Regions from separate parts of the Pollutimonas rozaliensis genome, predicted to be linked through region 1. Evidence: predicted binding sites of a transcription regulator. Region 1 holds the regulator's gene; each other region holds the start of a gene.

Region 1 (3,280 bases):
ACAATATAACGCTGATACCCGAACCGGCAAGGTCAATCTTGGCGTTGGCGTGTACTACGACGACGAAGGGCATATTCCCCTGCTGGATGCGGTCAGCAAGGCCGAAACGGCGCGCATCGAAGCGCACGCGGCGCGCGGCTATCTTCCCATCGAAGGCATACCCGGCTACAACAAGGGCGCGCAAACCCTGTTGCTGGGCGAAGGCTCGCCCCTTATCGCCGCGGGCCGCGTGCTGACCGCCCAGGCACTGGGCGGCACCGGCGCCCTGAAAATCGGCGCCGATTTCCTGAAGCAGCTTTTGCCCGGCTCCAAGGTCGTCATCAGCAATCCCAGTTGGGAAAACCACCGCGCCCTGTTCGAGCGGGCCGGTTTCGTGGTGGAAACCTATCCTTATTACGACCCCGCCGCCACCCACGGCCTGGATTTCCCCGGCATGCTGGCCTCGCTGCAGGCATTGCCCGAGCAGACCATCGTCGTCCTGCATGCCTGCTGCCACAATCCCACAGGCGTGGACCCCAGCTTCGAGCAATGGCAGCAGATCGTCGAGGTCGTCAAGGCACGCAATCTGGTGCCCTTCCTGGACATCGCTTACCAGGGATTCGGCGACGGCCTGGAAGAGGACGCATCGGTCGTCCGCCTGTTTGCACAGCATGACCTGACCATGTTCATCAGCTCGTCCTTCTCCAAGTCGTTCTCGCTGTACGGCGAACGCGTGGGTGCGCTGACGCTGATTTCGTCCAGCAAGGAAGAAAGCGGCCGCGTGCTCAGCCAGCTCAAACGGGTTATCCGCACCAACTATTCCAACCCGCCCACGCACGGCGGCACCGTCGTCGCCACGGTGCTGAACACGCCAGAACTCTACACATTGTGGACCACCGAGCTGGCAGCCATGCGCGAGCGCATCCGCACCATGCGCGTGCAGCTGGTTGAAAAGCTCAAATCCCACGGGGTTACCCAGAATTTCGATTTCGTGCTGGCTCAGCGCGGCATGTTCTCGTATTCGGGCCTGACCGCCCAGCAAGTGGACCGCCTGCGCGACGAGCATGGCGTGTATGCCGTCAGCAGCGGCCGCATTTGCGTAGCCGCCCTGAATAGCCGCAATATCGACTACGTTGCCGCTTCGATCGCCAAAGTCCTTTCTTAAGACTTGATCTTTCACATAAAGTGTTGCAAAATCCAGACTGTATAAAAACACAGTCTGGATTGCCATGGCCGTCAAGCTTACCGAGCGTCAGCAGCAAATACTCGAACTCATACGCAGCGAAATCACCCGCACAGGCTTTCCGCCCACGCGGGCCGAAATTGCGCGCGCTTTGGGTTTCAAATCGGCCAACGCCGCCGAAGACCATCTGAAGGCTCTGGCCAAGAAAGGCGCCATCGAACTCACAGCGGGCGCCTCGCGCGGAATACGGCTGGTCGATGCCGATCCATCCCCCGGCGCGGCCGCCGGCCTTTTGGAACACGCATCCGCCGCCCTGTCGCAATTGCTGGTGCCCCTGGTGGGCCGGGTAGCCGCAGGCAGCCCCATTCTTGCCGCCGAACACGTCGAACGCGAAATCGGCATCGAACCGGCCCTGTTCAGCCAGACGCCCGACTATCTGCTGCGCGTGCGCGGCCTCAGCATGCGCGACGCCGGCATCCTGGACGGCGACCTGCTGGCCGTCAAGAAGTCGCCCGACGCCCGCAACGGCCAAATCGTCGTGGCCCGCCTGGGCGACGAAGTCACTGTCAAGCGCTTTTCGCGCAGCGGCCGCAATATCCAACTCCTGCCCGAAAACCCCGACTTCCAGCCCATTGTTGTGTCGGCCGAAGACGAATTCTCGCTGGAAGGCATTGCCGTGGGCTTGATACGGAATACGCCGCTGCAATAACACACTGCCGGTGCGTTAGCTGGATAGCGGTGGTTCACATGAGAAACGGCGCCTGCGGGCATGGCCGGCCCGGCTAGACGCGCCGCGGTCCTGGCAAGCCAGGACTACCCGCGCAAGCCATCTGCTTTGGAGCGACCGCGAAACTCGCAACGTTGGCAGCCCCCTGGGCTGCCAACACCCTTGTTGCTCAAACAATCGCGGTCTTGCCTCTCCAAAACAGACGGCCCGCGCGGCGCACGCGTAAACCGCCGGGCCAACCATGCCCACAGGCGCCTTCCGATCGCTACATGACTCAAGCGCAGGTGGGTGGGGGAGCGACGGGCGGTTTTCGCTTACGCCGTGCGGGCGGCTCGAACCGGGGGCCTTGGAGGGCGCGCATGTTTGAGCAAAAATCAGTCCGGGGGACTGATTTTTGTGAGTTCGCGCCCGTCCCCCGATTCGAGCCGCTTGCACGGGAAGTCACGGCGAAGCCGGGACCGTGAGCGTCCAGCCCGGCGCACCCCCACCCACCTGCGCTGGCGCAAGCAAGCAAGCAAGCAAGCAAGCAAGCAGACAGACAGACAGACAGACAGACAACAAGCAAGCAATTAAACAAAGCGACGCAGCCACAAGCAAAAGAAAAGGACTGAGCCCCGTGCAATACAGAACTCAGCCCTAGGCTACAGCCTTCAGCGTCAGCGACCCAGGCGGCCGCTTAAAAAGGCGCCCCCTGGCCCCGCCGGCATCAATGCTTCATGACACCGCCCGACGATTCCCCGACCGGCTTCGCGTTGGCCACCGCCTCCGCCGCCAGGCGAGCGACTTCCTCGTCCGACAAAGGCGTAGGCATACTCTGCAAAGCCACCTCGAGCACCCGGTCTATCCAGCGCACCGGAATGATCTCAAGGTGATTCTTCACATTGTCGGGAATATCGGCCAAGTCCTTCACGTTTTCTTCCGGAATCATCACCACCTTGATGCCGCCGCGATGGGCAGCCAGCAGTTTTTCCTTCAGGCCGCCGATACCCAGAACCTCGCCGCGCAGCGTGATTTCACCCGTCATGGCCACATCGGCGCGCACCGGTATGCCCGTCAGTGCCGATACCATGGCCGTCGTGATCGCTATACCCGCCGAAGGACCATCCTTGGGTGTCGCGCCTTCCGGGAAGTGCACGTGCAGATCGCGCTTCTCGAAAGCCGTGTTGGGAATACCCCATTTCTGCGCCCTGGCGCGCACGACCGTGCGTGCCGCCTCGACAGACTCCTTCATGACGTCGCCCAGCGAGCCGGTGCGCAACACCACGCCCTTGCCCGGCATGTCGGCCACCTCGATGGTCAGCAAATCGCCGCCCACTTCGGTCCAGGCCAGGCCGGTAACCTGCCCGACCTTGTTTTCCTTTTCGGCCATGCCGAAATTGAAACGCCGAACG
Region 2 (3,280 bases), on a different contig from region 1:
GGAAAGATAGCCGATGGCGCGGGCCTTCAGGGAAGGCCCCGCTTTTTTATTGCGTTCGGGCGGGGAGCCGGCGTCGGACAGGGTTTCGAAACCGTCGTCGTTCGTATGCATGGCGCCCCGCCTTAGGCCTTAGGCCTCGGGATCGGCCTCGGGGACCGCGACCGGCTTGCCGGCGGCGGCTGGCTTGCTGGCGGTGGCAGCCGCCTGCGGGATGACGCCAAGCTGTTCGCGGACCCGGTTTTCAATTTCGAAGGCCATTTCGGGATGCTCTTTAAGGTATTCGCGAACGTTGTCCTTGCCTTGGCCGATACGGGTGCCGCTGTAGCTGAACCAGGCGCCGGCCTTGTCCACGATGCCGGCCTGCACGCCCAGGTCGATGATTTCGCCCTCGCGCGAGATGCCCGCGCCGTACATGATGTCGAATTCGGCTTGCTTGAACGGGGGGGCCACCTTGTTCTTGACCACCTTGACGCGGGTTTCGTTGCCCACGACTTCGTCGCCTTTCTTGATGGCGCCAATGCGGCGGATGTCGAGCCGCACCGAGGAGTAGAACTTGAGCGCGTTGCCGCCGGTCGTGGTTTCGGGATTGCCGAACATGACGCCGATCTTCATGCGGATCTGGTTGATGAAGATGACCATGCAGTTGGCGCGCTTGATGTTGGCGGTGAGCTTGCGCAAGGCCTGGCTCATGAGGCGGGCTTGCAGGCCGGGCAGCGAATCGCCCATGTCGCCTTCGATTTCGGCCTTCGGCACCAGGGCCGCGACCGAGTCGATGACGATGAGGTCGACCGAGCCGGAACGCACCAGCGCATCGGTGATTTCCAGGGCTTGTTCGCCGGTATCGGGTTGGGAAATGAGCAGATCGGCCAGGTTGACGCCCAGCTTGGAGGCGTACTGGACGTCGAGCGCGTGCTCGGCGTCGATGAACGCGCAGGTGCCGCCGATTTTTTGCATTTCGGCGATGACTTGCAGGGTCAGCGTGGTCTTGCCCGATGATTCGGGGCCGTAGACTTCGATGACGCGGCCGCGCGGCAGGCCGCCCACGCCCAGGGCGACGTCAAGGCCAAGCGAGCCGGTGGAGACAACCTGGATGTCGTGCTCGACAGTGTCGTCGCCATAGCGCATGACCGAGCCCTTGCCAAATTGCTTTTCAATCTGGGATAAGGCGGCGGCTAATGCCTTGCTGCGTTCGCCGGCGGCTTTGCTGTTCTTGTCGTCCATGTAGAGGATCCTTGGCTGAAAAACGATGAATTGATGAAAGCGCGCTGACGCGGCCCTGGGATGGAATAGATTATTGCATCAAATTGTACTGTATAAATACACAGATAACCAGGAGCCCATCGTAATCCCTGACTATCCGCTGCCCAGTGAACGTGCAAGAATAGGCGTTACCGCCACCTGACTCAGCCCAGCCTGCCCGAAATGCGTATTCTTATCGCCGAGGACGACAGTATTCTTGCCGATGGACTTTCACGTTCATTGCGGTACGACGGATATGCGGTCGATGTCGTCAACGATGGATCCAGCGCCGATTCCGCCCTGCAATTGCAAAGTTTCGATTTGCTGATTCTGGATCTGGACCTTCCCCAGATGCACGGCCTTGCCGTGCTGCGCCTGCTGCGCCAGCGCCACGTGCCGATACCCGTGCTTATTTTAACGGCAGCCGATACCGTTGAACAACGCGTCAAGGGGCTGGATCTGGGCGCCGACGACTACATGGCAAAGCCTTTTGCCCTGACCGAACTCGAAGCCCGCGTACGCGCTCTTACACGGCGCAGCGCCGGGGTCAGCACCACGCAGCTGCGCTACAAGCGGCTCAGTTTCGACCTGAACGGGCGCACGGCGCGCATCGATGATCAGCCGCTGGAACTCTCGGCGCGCGAAACCAGCCTGCTTGAAATCTTCCTTTCGCGCTGCGGCCGCATGATCAGCAAGAACCAGTTCGTCGACCTGCTTTGCGAATGGGGCGACGAAGTCACCCCCAACGCCATCGAAGTCTATATCCACCGCTTGCGCAAAAAAATCGAACCCAGCGGGGTCAAGATCGTCACCGTGCGAGGCCTGGGCTATTGCCTGGAACCCGAAAACCGCAACGATTCCGCGGCCGCGTGAGCTCGCAGGAGTTCTTGCCTGAATGCTGATCGATCCGCAGGTCCTGGAGGAAACCGATAGCTCGCCGCCTGAAAGCAAGGCCTTCCTGAGCCTTTTCCGGCGCAAGAAGAGCCATAGGGCGCTGCTGAACAAAATCATGATCTGGATGTTCGGCCCCCTGTTCCTGCTATGGACCATCGGGCTGGTGATCACTTATTTCATTGCACAGAACATTGCCAACGCGCCCTACGACCGCACTTTGGCGGATCACCTGCGGCTGCTCAAGCACGAGGTGGAGCAGCAGAAAATTCTGGAAGGCATCGAACTGTCGGCGTCGGCCATCACCATTCTGCAAGGCGACCCCGCCCATTTGATCCGCTGGGAGATCCGCGACGCCAACGGCAATTCCCTGGGCGGGAACGGCAGCATTCCCCTGCCCGAGAACTGGACCTACGAAGAAGACAAGATACGTTTCCGCAACGAAAGCTACGACGGCCACAGCATCCGGGTCGCCTACATCTGGGGCGGACGCGACGCAAGCGGCCTGCCCTTCCTGACCATCGTGGCCCAGTCCAACGAAATGCGCGCCACCTTGCAGCAAGAAATCCTGACCGGCATGCTGACGCCCCAGCTTATCGTCCTGCCTCTGGCCGCCCTGCTGGCCGGCCTGGGACTGACCCAGGGCCTGGAGCCCCTAAGCCTGCTGCAGGAGCGAATACGGGCGCGCCGCGCAAACGACATGTCGCCGATCAGCGCGGAACTGGCGCCGGCGGAAATTGTGCCGCTGGTGGCGGCGATGAATAGCCTGCTGGTGCGGCTGGCCGCCAGCAGTGAAACGCAGCGGCGCTTCGTGGCCAATGCCGCGCATCAATTGAAAACGCCGTTGGCCGGCATGCGCACCCAGGCGGAACTGGCTATGCGCGAGCAATCTCCCGAAAAACTCGACGAGAGCCTGCGGCAACTGGTACTGGGTTCCCAACGCGCCACCCGGCTGGTGAATCAGCTGCTGTCGCTGGCTCGGGCGGAAAGCGCCGAGAATCCCGCTTTGCGCCTGGCCGACGATATCGACCTGAACGCGCTGGCCGAGCAACAGACACTGGATTGGGTCGATGCGGCATTGAAAAAAGACATCGACCTGGGCTTTGAACGCGCGCCGGCCCCCATGCGTGTGTCGGGCGACAGCATCATG
Region 3 (3,280 bases), on a different contig from region 1:
CTCTGACCGGCGTGATAACCGATCACAGGGAGCTGATATGAAGCCCTTCAGTGAAGTTTCAGGCATCGTCTTGCCGGTGGATCAAGACAATGTCGATACCGATGCCATCATTCCCCAGCGGTGGCTGATCACCGTATCGCGCAGTGGCTTGGGCAAGGGGCTGTTCGGCGGCTGGAGGTATGACGGCGAAGGCCGGCCGCGGCCCGGCTTCGTCATGAATCTTGATGCTTTTCAGAATGCCAGCATCATTCTCAGCCGCTCCAACTACGGTTGCGGCTCATCGCGGGAACATGCTGTTTGGGCTCATCTGGATTATGGCATCCGTGTGGTGATCGCTTCCAGCTTCGGGCCGATTTTCTACGACAACGCACTGAAGAACGGACTTCTTCCCGTGGTGCTGCCTCCGGAGCAAGTGGCCGGGCTCATGGGGCAGATACACGAATCGCCCGGCGCTGCATGCCTGGTAAGTTTGACGGATAATACGGTCACAGGTCCCGATGGGCGCGGCTATCCCTTTGCACTGGATGCCGGTCGACGAGATTTGTTGCTTGCGGGGGCCGACGACATTGCCATCACCCTGCAAATGAGAGACCACATTGAAAGGTTCCAGGAATGTCAGCGCCTAACGAGTCCGTGGCTGGAATAGCCGCCCGGCCCAGTGTCACGATCAAGGATATCGCGAAGGCGCTGAATCTATCGCATACAACGATATCCCGCGCTTTGGCGGATCACCCGAAAATCAGCGAGGCCACCAAGGCCAGCGTGCGGCAGATGGCCCAGCAGATGGGCTATGTCGCAAACGGCCTGGCGCGCAATATCCGGGGCATGAACAGTCTGGTGATCGGCTTGATCATCCCGGACATCCAGAACGATTTTTATGCATCCATAGCGAAGATCGTGGCTGACGCGGCCACCGGCCAAGGCTTCCAGCTGGCGCTCAGCATCACCGAGGATAATTCCGAGCGCGAGCTGAAAGACCTGCGCGCCTTCATCGTTTCCCGGGCCGCGGGCATCATTGTCACGCCAACGTCGGAGCCCAAGGCCGAGACCTTGGCCTTGCTGCAGGGGGTGCCTGCCGTTCAATTGGTCCGCCAGGTGCCCGACATTCACAAAGAAGTCGTCGCCATTGACGACGAGGCGGCGGTACGTGCGGCCACCATGCACCTGATCAACTACGGGCATCGCCGTATCGCCTACGTGGGAACAACCACGGACTTCAGCTGTGGCATAGACCGCCTTGCCGGCTTTGATTCCGCCATGCGGGAGAACGCGCTGGATCCGAAGCTTGCTGTCGTCGGTTTGCCGCGGCCGGAGTTCGCGCAGCATGCGGTGCATCGCCTCATGACGCTGGCCGAACCGCCCACGGGGCTTGTCATAGGCAGTTCGAGCCTGACCATCGGCGCCCTTAAGGCATTGCGCAGCATACGGCTGTCATGCCCTGGCGATGTGTCCGTGGTGGGCTATGGCGACCCCGATTGGTTCGGTCTCGTGGGCGAGGGACTGACCACGGTTTCCCTGCCTGTACAGGCTATGGGCAACTATCTGATCAGCCTGCTGCTTGCGAAAATCAAGGACAACCAGCCGTCCGAATCCATATCGAGGGTGGCGTCGCGCTTTCCAGCGACGCTAACGATACGGGGCTCGACGAAGCTGCTGGCTTGAGGCAGCCGGACGGGTGGGCGATGCCGGATGCATATGAAAAGGCATCCCTTCATGCGCCGCGGTCTGTCTTATAATCCGCTGTGTATTTATACAGCCTGCCGTCATGGAATCCCCGCTGCCTTCCGCTTCCGCCGCGCGCCGCATCGCCCATCTTGATATGGATGCGTTCTACGCCTCTGTAGAGCTTTTGCGTTATCCCGAATTGCGCGGCCTGCCCGTCGTCATCGGGGCGGGCAGCGATGCGCAGCCCACGATGCTGCCGGACGGCACGCGAGCGTTTTCGCGCTTGCGCGGTTACGCCGGGCGCGGGGTGGTGACGACATCCACCTACGAGGCGCGCGCCTTGGGCGTCTTTTCGGCGATGGGCATGATGAAGGCGGCGCAGTTGGCGCCTGACGCCGTGCTGCTGCCGGTGGACTTTGCAACCTACCGGCACTATTCCCGCCTGTTCAAGGCCGCTGTGGCCGGCATCGCGCCGCATATCGAAGATCGCGGCATAGACGAAATCTATATTGACCTGAGCGCGCATCCGGAGGACGCGCTGGTGCTTGCCAAGCGCATCAAGGCGGCTGTCAGGGACGCCACGGGCCTGTCCTGTTCCATCGGTATTTCGCCCAACAAGCTCTTGTCCAAGATTGCCTCCGAACTGGACAAGCCCGATGGAATCACGATTATCGGTCCGGGCGACTTGCAGCGCCGGATATGGCCCCTGCCGGTCGGCAAGGTCAATGGCATAGGGCCCAAGGCCAACGCCAAGCTGTCGGGCCTGGGCATAAACACGATCGAGCAGTTGGCGGGGACGCCGCCCGATCTCTTGCAAAGCCACTTCGGCCTGAGCTATGCGCGTTGGCTGACAGAGGTGGCGCATGGCATCGACGAACGGCCCGTGGTTACGCATTCCGAACCCAAATCGATCAGCCGCGAAACGACGTTCGGCCGCGACCTTCATGTACTGCGCGACCGCGCGGCCCTATCGGAGGTCTTCGTGAAATTATGCGAGCAGCTGCAAGGCGATTTGCTGCGCAAAGGCTATGTTGGGCGTACCATAGGCATCAAGCTGCGCTTCGACAATTTTCGCACGGTAACCCGTGACCTGACTTTGCCTTATCCCACCGCGGACGCGGCAGCCATCCACCGCGCCGCCGGCCAGTGCCTGAAGCGCATTCCTCTGGAACACCGCATACGCTTGCTGGGCGTACGCATCAGCGGCCTGCAGGCGCAGTCCGCAACGCAGGCCCCGCTGGACGGGCAGCCCGTCCAGCTCAGTCTTTATTGATGGAAGCCAGGCCGAGTTTTAATAATAAAATTGCCTTATATGCTTGTTCTATATTTCCGTTTGGAATATATAAGTAATTATCCTGTAGTTATAAAACGGCGTGAAGCTTGTTAGCATCACAGACTCAGGCGGACAAGACTCTCGGTCCCGCGGCTTATCGTATTGGCCCGCTTTCACTGGATTAAGGCAGGAAGAACATGAAGATTTCTCGTTTTGTGCGCGGCGTGCTCGCCGCAGGTGTGACGGCAGTCTCGGCAATGGCCGCCAGCGGCGCCTACGCCGCCGATTTGCTCGACACGGTAAAAGAACGCGGCACCTTGATTGTGGGCGTGGAGGGCACAT

The links. The regulator LexA, encoded in region 1, represses DNA repair genes until DNA is damaged. The targets are predictions, from matches to a motif close to ACTGTATNNNNATACAGT.
Region 2: the regulator LexA is predicted to act here: its motif matches at 1,309-1,326, upstream of recA (recombinase RecA).
Region 3: the regulator LexA is predicted to act here: its motif matches at 1,740-1,757, upstream of dinB (DNA polymerase IV).

What each region holds. Positions count from the first base shown of each region.
Region 1 covers NZ_JAZHOB010000003.1:142,079-145,358, reverse strand. The annotation lists gene V0R37_RS06675 (amino acid aminotransferase) at 1-1,144, shown strand, start outside; gene lexA (transcriptional repressor LexA) at 1,209-1,871, shown strand; gene lon (endopeptidase La) at 2,596-3,280, opposite strand, start outside.
Region 2 covers NZ_JAZHOB010000007.1:293,269-296,548, forward strand. The annotation lists gene recX (recombination regulator RecX) at 1-111, opposite strand, end outside; gene recA (recombinase RecA) at 130-1,221, opposite strand; gene V0R37_RS15035 (response regulator) at 1,423-2,112, shown strand; gene V0R37_RS15040 (sensor histidine kinase) at 2,135-3,280, shown strand, end outside.
Region 3 covers NZ_JAZHOB010000002.1:134,069-137,348, reverse strand. The annotation lists gene V0R37_RS03855 (3-isopropylmalate dehydratase large subunit) at 1-41, shown strand, start outside; gene leuD (3-isopropylmalate dehydratase small subunit) at 38-646, shown strand; gene V0R37_RS03845 (LacI family DNA-binding transcriptional regulator) at 613-1,662, shown strand; gene dinB (DNA polymerase IV) at 1,766-2,938, shown strand; gene V0R37_RS03835 (transporter substrate-binding domain-containing protein) at 3,136-3,280, shown strand, end outside.